Regions from separate parts of the Pseudomonas xanthosomatis genome, predicted to be linked through region 1. Evidence: riboswitches for the same ligand, from Rfam matches in the RefSeq annotation. Region 1 holds a riboswitch; each other region holds the start of a gene.
The links. Region 1 has a riboswitch for cobalamin ahead of KSS93_RS17070 (CbtB domain-containing protein). Riboswitches for the same ligand answer to the same signal wherever they lie in the genome.
Positions count from the first base shown of each region.

Region 2: linked by a shared signal. The riboswitch ahead of KSS93_RS18920 (ABC transporter substrate-binding protein) and the one ahead of KSS93_RS17070 (CbtB domain-containing protein) in region 1 are both predicted to bind cobalamin.
Region 3: linked by a shared signal. The riboswitch ahead of KSS93_RS14390 (TonB-dependent receptor) and the one ahead of KSS93_RS17070 (CbtB domain-containing protein) in region 1 are both predicted to bind cobalamin.

Region 1 is NZ_CP077075.1:3,828,125-3,831,391, forward strand. It holds gene cobN (cobaltochelatase subunit CobN) at 1-95, opposite strand, end outside; gene cobW (cobalamin biosynthesis protein CobW) at 99-1,166, opposite strand; cobalamin riboswitch at 1,267-1,460, opposite strand; cobalamin riboswitch at 1,521-1,743, shown strand; gene KSS93_RS17070 (CbtB domain-containing protein) at 1,842-2,027, shown strand; gene KSS93_RS17075 (CbtA family protein) at 2,049-2,744, shown strand; gene KSS93_RS17080 (cobalamin biosynthesis protein) at 2,744-3,142, shown strand; gene cobM (precorrin-4 C(11)-methyltransferase) at 3,170-3,267, shown strand, end outside.
Region 2 is NZ_CP077075.1:4,304,256-4,307,522, reverse strand. It holds gene KSS93_RS18925 (FecCD family ABC transporter permease) at 1-254, opposite strand, end outside; gene KSS93_RS18920 (ABC transporter substrate-binding protein) at 251-1,264, opposite strand; cobalamin riboswitch at 1,389-1,586, opposite strand; gene KSS93_RS18915 (acetyltransferase domain-containing protein) at 1,706-2,872, opposite strand; gene KSS93_RS18910 (BCCT family transporter) at 3,117-3,267, opposite strand, start outside.
Region 3 is NZ_CP077075.1:3,212,803-3,216,069, reverse strand. It holds gene KSS93_RS14395 (outer membrane beta-barrel protein) at 1-716, opposite strand, end outside; cobalamin riboswitch at 842-1,046, shown strand; gene KSS93_RS14390 (TonB-dependent receptor) at 1,156-3,267, shown strand.

The DNA of each region.
Region 1 (3,267 bases):
CTGCAGAGGATCACCAGATCGGCGGGTGTCTGGCCGAGGTCGGCGATGCTGTCGTCCGGCACGAAGCCGCCGGGCTGGGTCCGCAGCAGGTGCATCGGTCAGGCGCCCAGGGCCTGGCGCAGGCGCGCTTCCAACTGTACGGCGTCGAGGTCCTGGCCGATCAGCACCAGGCGGGTGATGCGCGCCTCGTCGCTGCGCCAGGCGCGGTCGAAGTGCTTGTCGAAGCGCGTGCCCACGCCCTGGATCAGCAGGCGCATCGGCTTGCCGGGGATCGCGGCGAAGCCTTTGGCGCGCAGGATGCCGAACTCGGTCACCAGTTGCGTCAGAGCATCGAGCAACAGGTTCTCGTCAGCTTCGGGCAGGTCGATGGAGATCGAGTCGAAGGCGTCATGGTCGTGGTCGTCATGCTCGTCACCGTCGTGGTGCGAATCATGGTGGGTGCGGCGGCCATCGATATGCGCCTCGGACTCGGCGCCCACGCCCAGCAGCACTTCCAGCGGCAGGCGGCCACTGCTGGCTTCGATCACCTTGACCGCCGGCGGCAGCTCTTCGGCCACCTCGGCGCGCACCTTGGCCAGGCCTTCGGCGTCGATCAGGTCGGCCTTGTTAAGTACCACCAGGTCGGCGCTGGCCAGCTGGTCGGCGAACAGTTCGTGCAGCGGCGATTCGTGGTCCAGGTTGGGGTCGAGCTTGCGCTGGGCGTCGACCTGGTCGGGGTAGGCGGCGAAGGTGCCGGCGGCCACGGCCGGGCTGTCGACCACGGTAATCACCGCATCGACCGTGCACGCATTGCGGATTTCCGGCCACTGGAAGGCTTGCACCAAGGGTTTGGGCAGGGCCAGGCCGCTGGTTTCGATGAGGATGTGGTCGAGGTCGCCGCGGCGCGCCACCAGTTCGCGCATCACCGGGAAGAACTCCTCCTGCACGGTGCAGCACAGGCAGCCGTTGGCCAGCTCGTACACGCGGCCGTTGGCCTCTTCTTCGCTACAGCCGATGCTGCACTGCTTGAGGATTTCGCCGTCGATGCCCAGCTCGCCGAATTCGTTGACGATCACCGCGATGCGGCGGCCCTGGGCGTTGTCGAGCATATGGCGCAGCAGCGTGGTTTTACCCGAGCCGAGAAAGCCGGTGACGATGGTGACGGGGAGCTTGGCCAGTGTTTTCATGGGAGGTGCCCTTGGCTGCAGTGGCGCGGGCATGCGGCGCGACAGCCACGGGCGTTGCCGGCCGGGCGCGTTCGCCACCGGATCACCCCGCCCGGTTTAAAGTCGAAAACGTTGCGAGGCAGGTCTCCTGGCTTGCACCGTGCCGGCGGTTGCCGGCGGGTTGGCGCCTTCCCGCGCGTGCGCAGTGGCTGTGCCAACCTCTAGTGCCTACAGTTGCGGGGGCAGCCGCGGCTTGGACCGCGTTCCCGTCTTAGCTCCGGCAGCAGCCGGAGAACCTCGAAGCGGCAAGGCTACGCAGTGCCTGCAATCCGGTCAACCGCCGCGGCGATTGACGCCCGCCCTGCCCCGTGATTTGCTAGCGCACTGCGTCAAGGTGCCCCCATTGGGGGTGAAACGGGAAACCGGTGCGCCAAGTGCCTTTTACAAGGCCTGGCAAAGCCGGTGCTGCCCCCGCAACGGTAAGCGAGTGATGCGTCTGAACCACTGTGCCAGCAGTCCGGCATGGGAAGGAAACGCATAACCTGGAGCCCCGCTCCACCTCGCCAGCCCGGAGACCGGCCTGGACGCCATATCAACACCCCGCGGTGGGCGGGCGCTGTCGTATCCCCTGGGCGCTCATGCCCGGGGTCGCCGCGCTTGCCCGTTGCCACAACAAAAGCAGCAGAGGAACGCGTCATGCCAATCAGCACCGCCAAACACAGCATCGCCACCCCTACCTCCCTCAGCCAGCGCATGGTCATCGCCGTCAGCGCCAGCCTGTTGGGCCTGTGCCTGGTGTACTTTGCCGGCTTCTCGCACATCGAGGCCGTGCACAACGCGGCCCACGACACCCGCCACAGCGCTGCCTTCCCCTGCCACTGACCGGTTACCGAGAATCCCTGCATGATTACGCGCATTGCCCGCACCGCGGGCTTCAGCGGGCTGCTCGCAGCCCTGTTGCTGACCTTGCTGCAAAGTTTCTGGGTGGCCCCGCTGATTCTGCAGGCCGAAACCTACGAGAGCGCAGCACCTGCCGCCGAACACCACGAGCACGGCGGGGCCGGCGCAGCCCATGAGCACGAACACGGCGGCGAGGCCTGGTCACCGGAAGATGGCTGGCAGCGCGTGCTGTCCACCACCGGTGGCAACCTGGTGGTGGCGGTGGGTTTTGCCCTGATTCTCGCGGCGCTGTACAGCCTGCGTGAGCCGGGCCGGGTGCGCACCGGCGCCTGGTGGGGGCTGGCGGGTTTTGCGGTGTTCTGCCTGGCACCGACCCTGGGCCTGCCACCGGAGTTGCCGGGCACCGCCGCAGCCGACCTAGGCCTGCGCCAAAGCTGGTGGATCGGCACCGCTGCCGCCACGGCTGCCGGCCTTGCGCTGCTGGTATTCGCACGGCACTGGTTGTTCAAGGTGCTGGGCGTGGCGCTGCTGGTGATCCCGCATGTGATTGGCGCGCCGCAACCACCGGTACACGAAAGCCTGGCCCCCGAAGCCCTTGAAACCCAGTTCAAGATCGCCTCCTGGCTGACCAACGCTGCATTCTGGCTGGCCCTGGGCCTGCTCAGCGCATGGCTGTTCCGCCGCTCCAGCGCCGCCTGATGTCTACCCCTGCGCTGTTCGCAGGCTTTGGCTGCCGCCGGGGTTGCCCAGTGGAAACCCTGGCGGTGCTGCTGCGCCAGACCCTGGCCGAACACGGCCTGTCGCTGAACGCCCTGCATGGGCTCGCCAGCATCCGGCGCAAAGCCCGCGAGCCCGGGTTGCTGGCACTGGCCGAGCGCCTGGGGCTGCCCCTCATCTGTTTCGATGCCGAGCACCTGCTTGGCTTCGAGCCACTGCTCAGCCAACGCTCGGCCGCAGCCTTCGCCCAGACCGGCTGCTGGGGCGTCGCCGAAAGCACTGCCCTGGCGCTGGCCGGTACCCGTTGCGCAACGCCCCGCCTGCGCGTGCCCCGGCAAATACTGGGCGGCGCTACCCTGGCGCTGGCGTACGGCGGATAATCCGCCTTTTTTCTGCAAGGATTTTTCATGACGGTCTACTTCATCGGCGCCGGCCCCGGCGACCCCGAGCTGATCACGGTCAAGGGCCAACGCCTGATCCACCAGTGCCCGGTGATCATCTACGC
Region 2 (3,267 bases), 480 kb from region 1:
GCCTGCAAAATCACCCCGCAGGTAGCCAGCCCGGCGCCGCAGGCTGCGGCCACCAGGGTGCGCGGCAGGCGGTAGTTCCAGATGATGCCGGCGTCGATCGGGTCGAGCACGTGGCCGGCCTGCCACAAATGGTTGGCCAGCACCTGCCACACCACCTGCGTGGTGACGCGGGTTTCACCGATGGCGATACCGGCCAGCAACGCGGCCAGCAGGGCCACCATTGCAGCAAGGCTCAGGGGGAACAGGCGGCTCATGGTTGCGGCGCTTTACCCGTGGCGAAGGCGGCGGACAACCGCTCCAGGCCCGTGAACAGGCGGATGCCGGCCTGCATGGCGTCGGCGTCGAGCACGATGATGCGGCCGTTTTTCACCGCCTCCATGTTCTTGGCCACCGGGTCGTTACGCAAGAAATCAAGCTTCTTCTGGTAGTCGTCGGCGGGGAAGCGGCGGCGGTCCATGCGCGCGATGATCAGCCAGGTGGGGTTGGCCTTGGCCAGGGTTTCCCAGCCCACGGTGGGCCATTCTTCGTTGGACTCGACCACGTTGCGCACGCCCAGGGTCTGCAGCATGAAGTCGGCCACGCCCTGGCGGCCGGCCACGTACGGGTCCATCTCAAGGTCGGCGCTGGAGAACCAGAACAGCGCGCTGGTGTGGCTCAGGTCCTTGCCGGCCAGTTGCTGGCGGGCGTGATCCAGCTGGCCCTTGAGCTCGGCGTTGAGCTGTTGGCCACGGGCCTGCACGTCGAAGATTTCGGCCAGTTGGCTGACGCTCTTGTAGATGCTGTCGACCTTGAACGGCTGCAGGCGGGTGCCGTCGGCGCCCACCAGGTTGTCCTTGCCTTCGCAGTCCGAGGGCAGCAGGTAGGTGGGGATCTTCAGCTCGTCGAACTGCTCGCGGGTTGCCACCACGCCCTGGGCGCCGACCATCCACTCGAACTGCACCGCCACCAGTTGCGGGCGCTTGCCCACCACCGCTTCGAAGCTTGGGTCGTTGTCGGCCAGGCGCGGCACCTTGGAGTTCTGCGCGGCGTACTCGGGCAGCACGTTGTTGAACCACAGCGAAGTGCCGGCCAGCTTGTCGCCAAGGCCCAAGGCGTAGAGCATCTCGGTGCCGGCCTGGCCGATGGTCACGGCGCGCTCGGGGGCCTGGGCGAAGGTCTGCGGGGCGCCGCAGTTGTCGACGGTGAGCGGGTAGTGGGTGGCGGCGGCCTGGGCGAGGCCAGTCAGCGACAGGCCGGCGAGCAGGGCGGCGAAACGGGGCAGCATGGTGGGCGATCTCCTATCTACGGTGCACGGAATGAACGCACGGACAGGCATCGCCGGGCCCGTCGCGCAGGGCGAGGGGCAGCACCCGCAAGGGGTGGAGATGGCCATCCCGGACACCCCGCCGGTTGGTAAATGTGTGCCGGCAGGTCTCCTGACTGGTGCGTCCTGGCCCGGCGCCAGCCTTCCCGGATACATGATCCAGTGGCATCGATGGCGCGGGCTCGGCACCTACAGTTGCGGGGGCAGTTCCCTTTGGCACGCGCTGGGCGGGCTGGGGATTCCCTATTAATTCCTGGTGGAAACCGGCGGCGGGCATGGTAGACCATCGACCGGCCGGTGGAAATGGTTTTGACCGTTGCAGCCTTGTCGCGGGGCACACCCGCTGCCACGCCAAGCCCCGTGTGCGGGCTTGTGGGAGCGGGCTTGCCCCGCGATCGGCCGTCAAAGGTATTTCAGCCAGGCGATATCACGCCGACGCGCCTTCAACCGGGCAAACCAGCGCACCGGCAGGTACAACGCCGCCGCCAGCAGCACCGAGCCCAGCCACACCGCGCCAATGCCGTCAAAGCCGAAGTACTCGCCATGGTTCTGCCCGAACAGCGCCACGCAGGCCACGTACAGCACTTTCAGCACATACAGGTGCAGCAGGTAGAAGAACATCGGTGCGGCGCCGAATACCGCCAGCACGCCGATCCAGCGGGCCGCGCCTGCGCGCTCGAAGCCGCGCAGCAGCAACAGGCCGCAGCCCAGGGTCAGGCTCAGGAACAGCAGCGACGGGGGGTATTTGGTGATGTTGAAGAAGCTCATCAGGGTCTGGGTGAGCGCCGGGTAGCTGTGCCATGGCGCTTCGCCGTAGCCGTTGAGCAGGCGCAGCACCACGAAGCCCAGCAGCGCAGCGCTGCCGGCCAGCAGCAGGTGCTTTTGGCGTACGCCGGCATTGCTGCTGCGGCCGAACCACGGCCCCAGGGCGTAGCCCAGCGCGATCACGCCAATCCACGGCAGCACCGGGTAAGAGGTGCGCAGGCGCAGGCTGTCGGACACCTCCAGCCAGCCACGGTCATGCAAAATTGCCCACGGCACGTGCATCGCCGACTCCGGGCCAAAGTGCAGGCCGTCCAGCAGGTTGTGCCCGGCCACCAGTACCACGCCCAGGGCCACCAGCGCGGCGCGCGGCAGGTACACCAGCAGCGACAGGGCGATCATGCTCACGCCGATGGCCCAGATCACCTGCATGTAGATCACGCTCGGCGGCAGCTGGAAGGTCCAGGCGAAGTTCACCAGGGTGAATTCCAGCACCACCAGGAACAGCCCGCGCTTGAACAAGAATGCCGACACATCGGCGCGGCCCTGGTACTTCTCGCCGTACAGGTAGGCCGACAGGCCCGTCAGCAGCACGAACACCGGTGCGCACAGGTGGGCCAGGGTGCGGCTGGCGAACAGGCTGGGGTCGGTGACATCGACGTTCATCGGGTCGCTGACCTGGCGGTGCAGGAAGAAGGTCTCGCGCACGTGGTCGAGCAGCATGAACAGGATCACCAGGCCGCGCAGGGCATCGATGCTCTGCAGGCGCTGGGTGAGCAGGGTAGGGGTGGCTGAGGCGCTTGTCATCGGGGTTGGGTCGCAGGCAGGAATGGGTGTCAAATGAAACGTTATCTTATAACTATTTATTCATTTTGGCACAGCCATTTTTTGCCATGCGCGAGCGCACAGCCCGCTAGGAGCCGGCTTGCCGGCAATAGGGCACGAATCGGCGACACAAAAAACCGGGGCTGCGCAATGGCAGCCCCGGTTCTTCGTAGCATGGCGCGGGCGGTGCCCGTGATCGCCGGCAAGCCGGCTACAGGAGGTGGCGTCAGTGGCTTTCGACGACGGTCCCGGCCACCACACGCACAGCTTCAGGGGCAGGGGTGCCCAAGGTCACCGACCCTTCATAGGCGCGCAAGCTGCGGCACAGGCTGTAGCCGGTCAGCAGCATGTACAGCGCGATCGGCAGCCCCACCACG
Region 3 (3,267 bases), 620 kb from region 1:
TCGTCACGCTTGAGCTTGTTGTTGTCCAGCACCGGCGAATCGCCATCGACCTTGTACTCGGTGCGGGTGTAGTACACCCCGGCCTGCACCGGCATGCTGCCCTGCTGGTTCATCAGCAAGGTGACTTCGGCGTAAGGGTTGGTGCGGTCCTTCATGTCGACACTGTCGCTGCCAAAATCGTCCACCTTGATGCGCGCACGGCCGTCGATAGTGTGGCGGGCGCCCACTTCGAAACGCAGGGTCGAGGTGTCGAACTGGTGGTTGTAACCCAGCGCCGCCTTGGCGAAAGGCGATTTGTAGGTCAGGCGGGTATCGAGGTCGTTGATCTCGGGCTCGAAGCGGGTCCAGCTGTAGCCACCGCCTACGGTGACATCGACGAAGTTGCGCGCATCCAGCGCGGCGCGCCAGCCCAGGTCCAGTTCGGCCTGGGCCTCCTTGAGCTTGTTGTCGTTCTTCTTGCCGTACTTGGCCTCGGCCCCCAGCTGATAGATCAGCCCGGACTCGGCAGTCATCTTGTTGCCGAAGCTGGCGAACACACCGCCCTGGCCCAGGTGCTCCTTGTCCGAGCTGCTGCCGCCCTCGAACTTGAAGCTGTCGTACGAGCCCAGCAGGCCGAAGGTGAACAGCGGGTCGGTGCTGGGTGCGGCACTGGCGGCCAGGGGCGCGCCCATCAGTGCCAGCAGGCAGGCGTGGCGCAGCGGGTTACGGATGAACATTGGCAAAAGTCTCCATGACGTAAGTGAATGACAAACCAGCCCTTCGAGACAACGTCATTGGGAAAAGTTCGGAAAAAAATCAGTAAAAACTGCTAAACCATTGCCCCGTCACACTTTTGGTGGTCAGATGCGCGCCAGTTTCAGGTGTCCTGCGCCGCCGCGCGCAGGGTGAAACGGGAAGCCGGTGCGTCGTTTTTGCGACAAGTCCGGCGCTGCCCCCGCAACGGTAAGCGAGCGAACCCTTCGACACACCACTGTGCCTTGGCATGGGAAGGTGAAGGCTTCACGACCCTCGCAAGCCCGGAGACCGGCCTGAAGCCTTACTTGGCAACCCGCGGTGGGCGGGCGCAGGCCGGTATCCGCGTGCGCGCCTGCGTGCGTGGTTCGCCTTTGCGTGTTTTCCACCGGGATCCATTCATTCCTGCAGCAGTGGAACGACATGTCCCGATTCAGCAAGCTCCACCCCCTGGCCGCCTGTTTGGCCGTCGCCCTTCCGGCCTTGGCCGACGAACCCCTGACCCTGCCTTCCACCGCTGTTACCGACAGCCAGGAGGCACGCAGCATCGACCTGGCCACCCCGACCCCGGCTGGCTCGCGGCTGAACCTCAGCGCCCTGGACACCCCCGCCAGCACCAGCACCCTCAGCGAGGCACAGATCCAGCAGCGCAACAACGCCACCGTGCAGGACGCCGTAAGCCGCACCCCAGGGCTGACCTTCATCGGCACCCCGGGCGACGGCGGCACCGGCCTGTCGGCGCGCGGCTTCACCGGGCAAAATTCGGTGATGACCCTGTTCGACGGCGCACGCCTGTACACCGGTGCCGGCACCCAGACGTTCCCGGTAGACCCGTGGATGGTCGAGCGTATCGATGTGCTGCGCGGCCCGGCCTCGGTGCTGTACGGCGAAGGCGCCACCGGGGCGACGATCAACGTGGTCCCGAAAAAGCCGCTGACCGGCGAGGTGCGCAACCACCTGCGCCTGGGCTATGGCTCGTGGGGCCGCCAGCAACTGGGCATGGACAGTGGCGGCAGCTTGAGCGAGCGCTTGAGCTATCGCCTGACCCTCAACCAGCAAGCCGGTAACGGCTACGTTGACCGCACCGAGTCGCGCAGCCTGGCCCTGAGCGCCGCCCTGCGCTTCGATGCCAGCGACAACCTGAGCTTCACCCTGGCCCACGAACGCGGTGACGCGCAGCCGGCCAACTACTACGGCACCCCGCTGATCGACGGCCACCTGCGCGACAGCCTGCGCAAGAAAAACTACAACGTCAGCAACGATGTGCAGCGCTACCACGATGAATGGACACGCCTGACCACCGACTGGGCCCTGAGCGACAGCGTGTCGGCCAGCAACCAGCTGTACTACATCAAGAGCCGCCGCCACTGGCGCAACGCCGAAAGCTACAGCTGGGACCCGTCCGCTTCTGCGGTGCAGCGCGGCAGCTTCCTGGAAATCCGCCACAACCAGGAGCAGGTCGGCGACCGCCAGAGCTTCACCTTCGACCACAGCCTGCTGGGCCTTGCCAGCAAGACCGTGGTGGGCGTCGAGGCCAACCGCATCCGCTTCAACATCGACAGCAACTTCCCCTACGAAGACGGCAGCAGCGACCCGCTCGACCCGTGGCACCCTGCCCCCGGCCCTTTCCATAGCAACAGCCCGACACAACCGCAGATGCTGTCCAAGGTCAACACCGTCGCCCTGTTTGCCGAAAACCGCACCCAATTGAGCGAGCGCCTGGCGCTGGTCACCGGCATTCGCCGCGACCAGAACCACATCGACCGCGACGACCTGGTCAACAACAGCCGCAACGACCGCAGCCTGCGCGGCGGCAACTGGCGAGCGGGCCTGGTGTATGCGCTCAGCGACGACCTGTCACTGTACGGCCAGTTTTCCACCAGCGAGGACGGCGTCGGCGACCTGCTGACCCTGCGCCCGGAGCAAAGCCTGGACCTGACCGAGGCCAAGCAGACCGAACTGGGCCTGAAACAGCGCTTTTGGGCCGGGCGCGGCGAATGGACCCTGGCGGCCTACCACATCGTCAAAAAGAAACTGCTGGTCAGCGACCCGCTCACCCATGCCAAACAGCAGGCCGGCCAGCAGACCTCCGATGGCCTGGAAGCCAGCCTGGAACTGGCGCTGGGCAACCAGTGGCAGCTGTCGGCCAACGCAGCGCTTGTGCGGGCCGAGTACGACCAGTTCGACGAGGTGAACGGCGGCATCGCCTATGACCGCGCCGGCAACCGCCCCACCGACGTACCGCGGCGCACCGCCAACCTGTGGCTGAACAAAGGCTTCAGCCAGGCGGTAGATGCCGGCATCGGCCTGCGCTATGTGGACGAGCGCTACGCCAACACCGCCAACAGCCAGCGCGTGCCGGGCTATACCGTGGTCGATGGCAATATCGGCTGGCAAGTGCTGCCGGACGTGCGCCTGGGGCTGCAGGTGAACAATCTGTTCGACCGGGTGTATGCGCAGTCGGCGTACAGCGGCGAGCAGTGGTTGCTGGGCACGCCGCGGTCGTACTTTGCCACCGTGGATTACCGGTTCTGA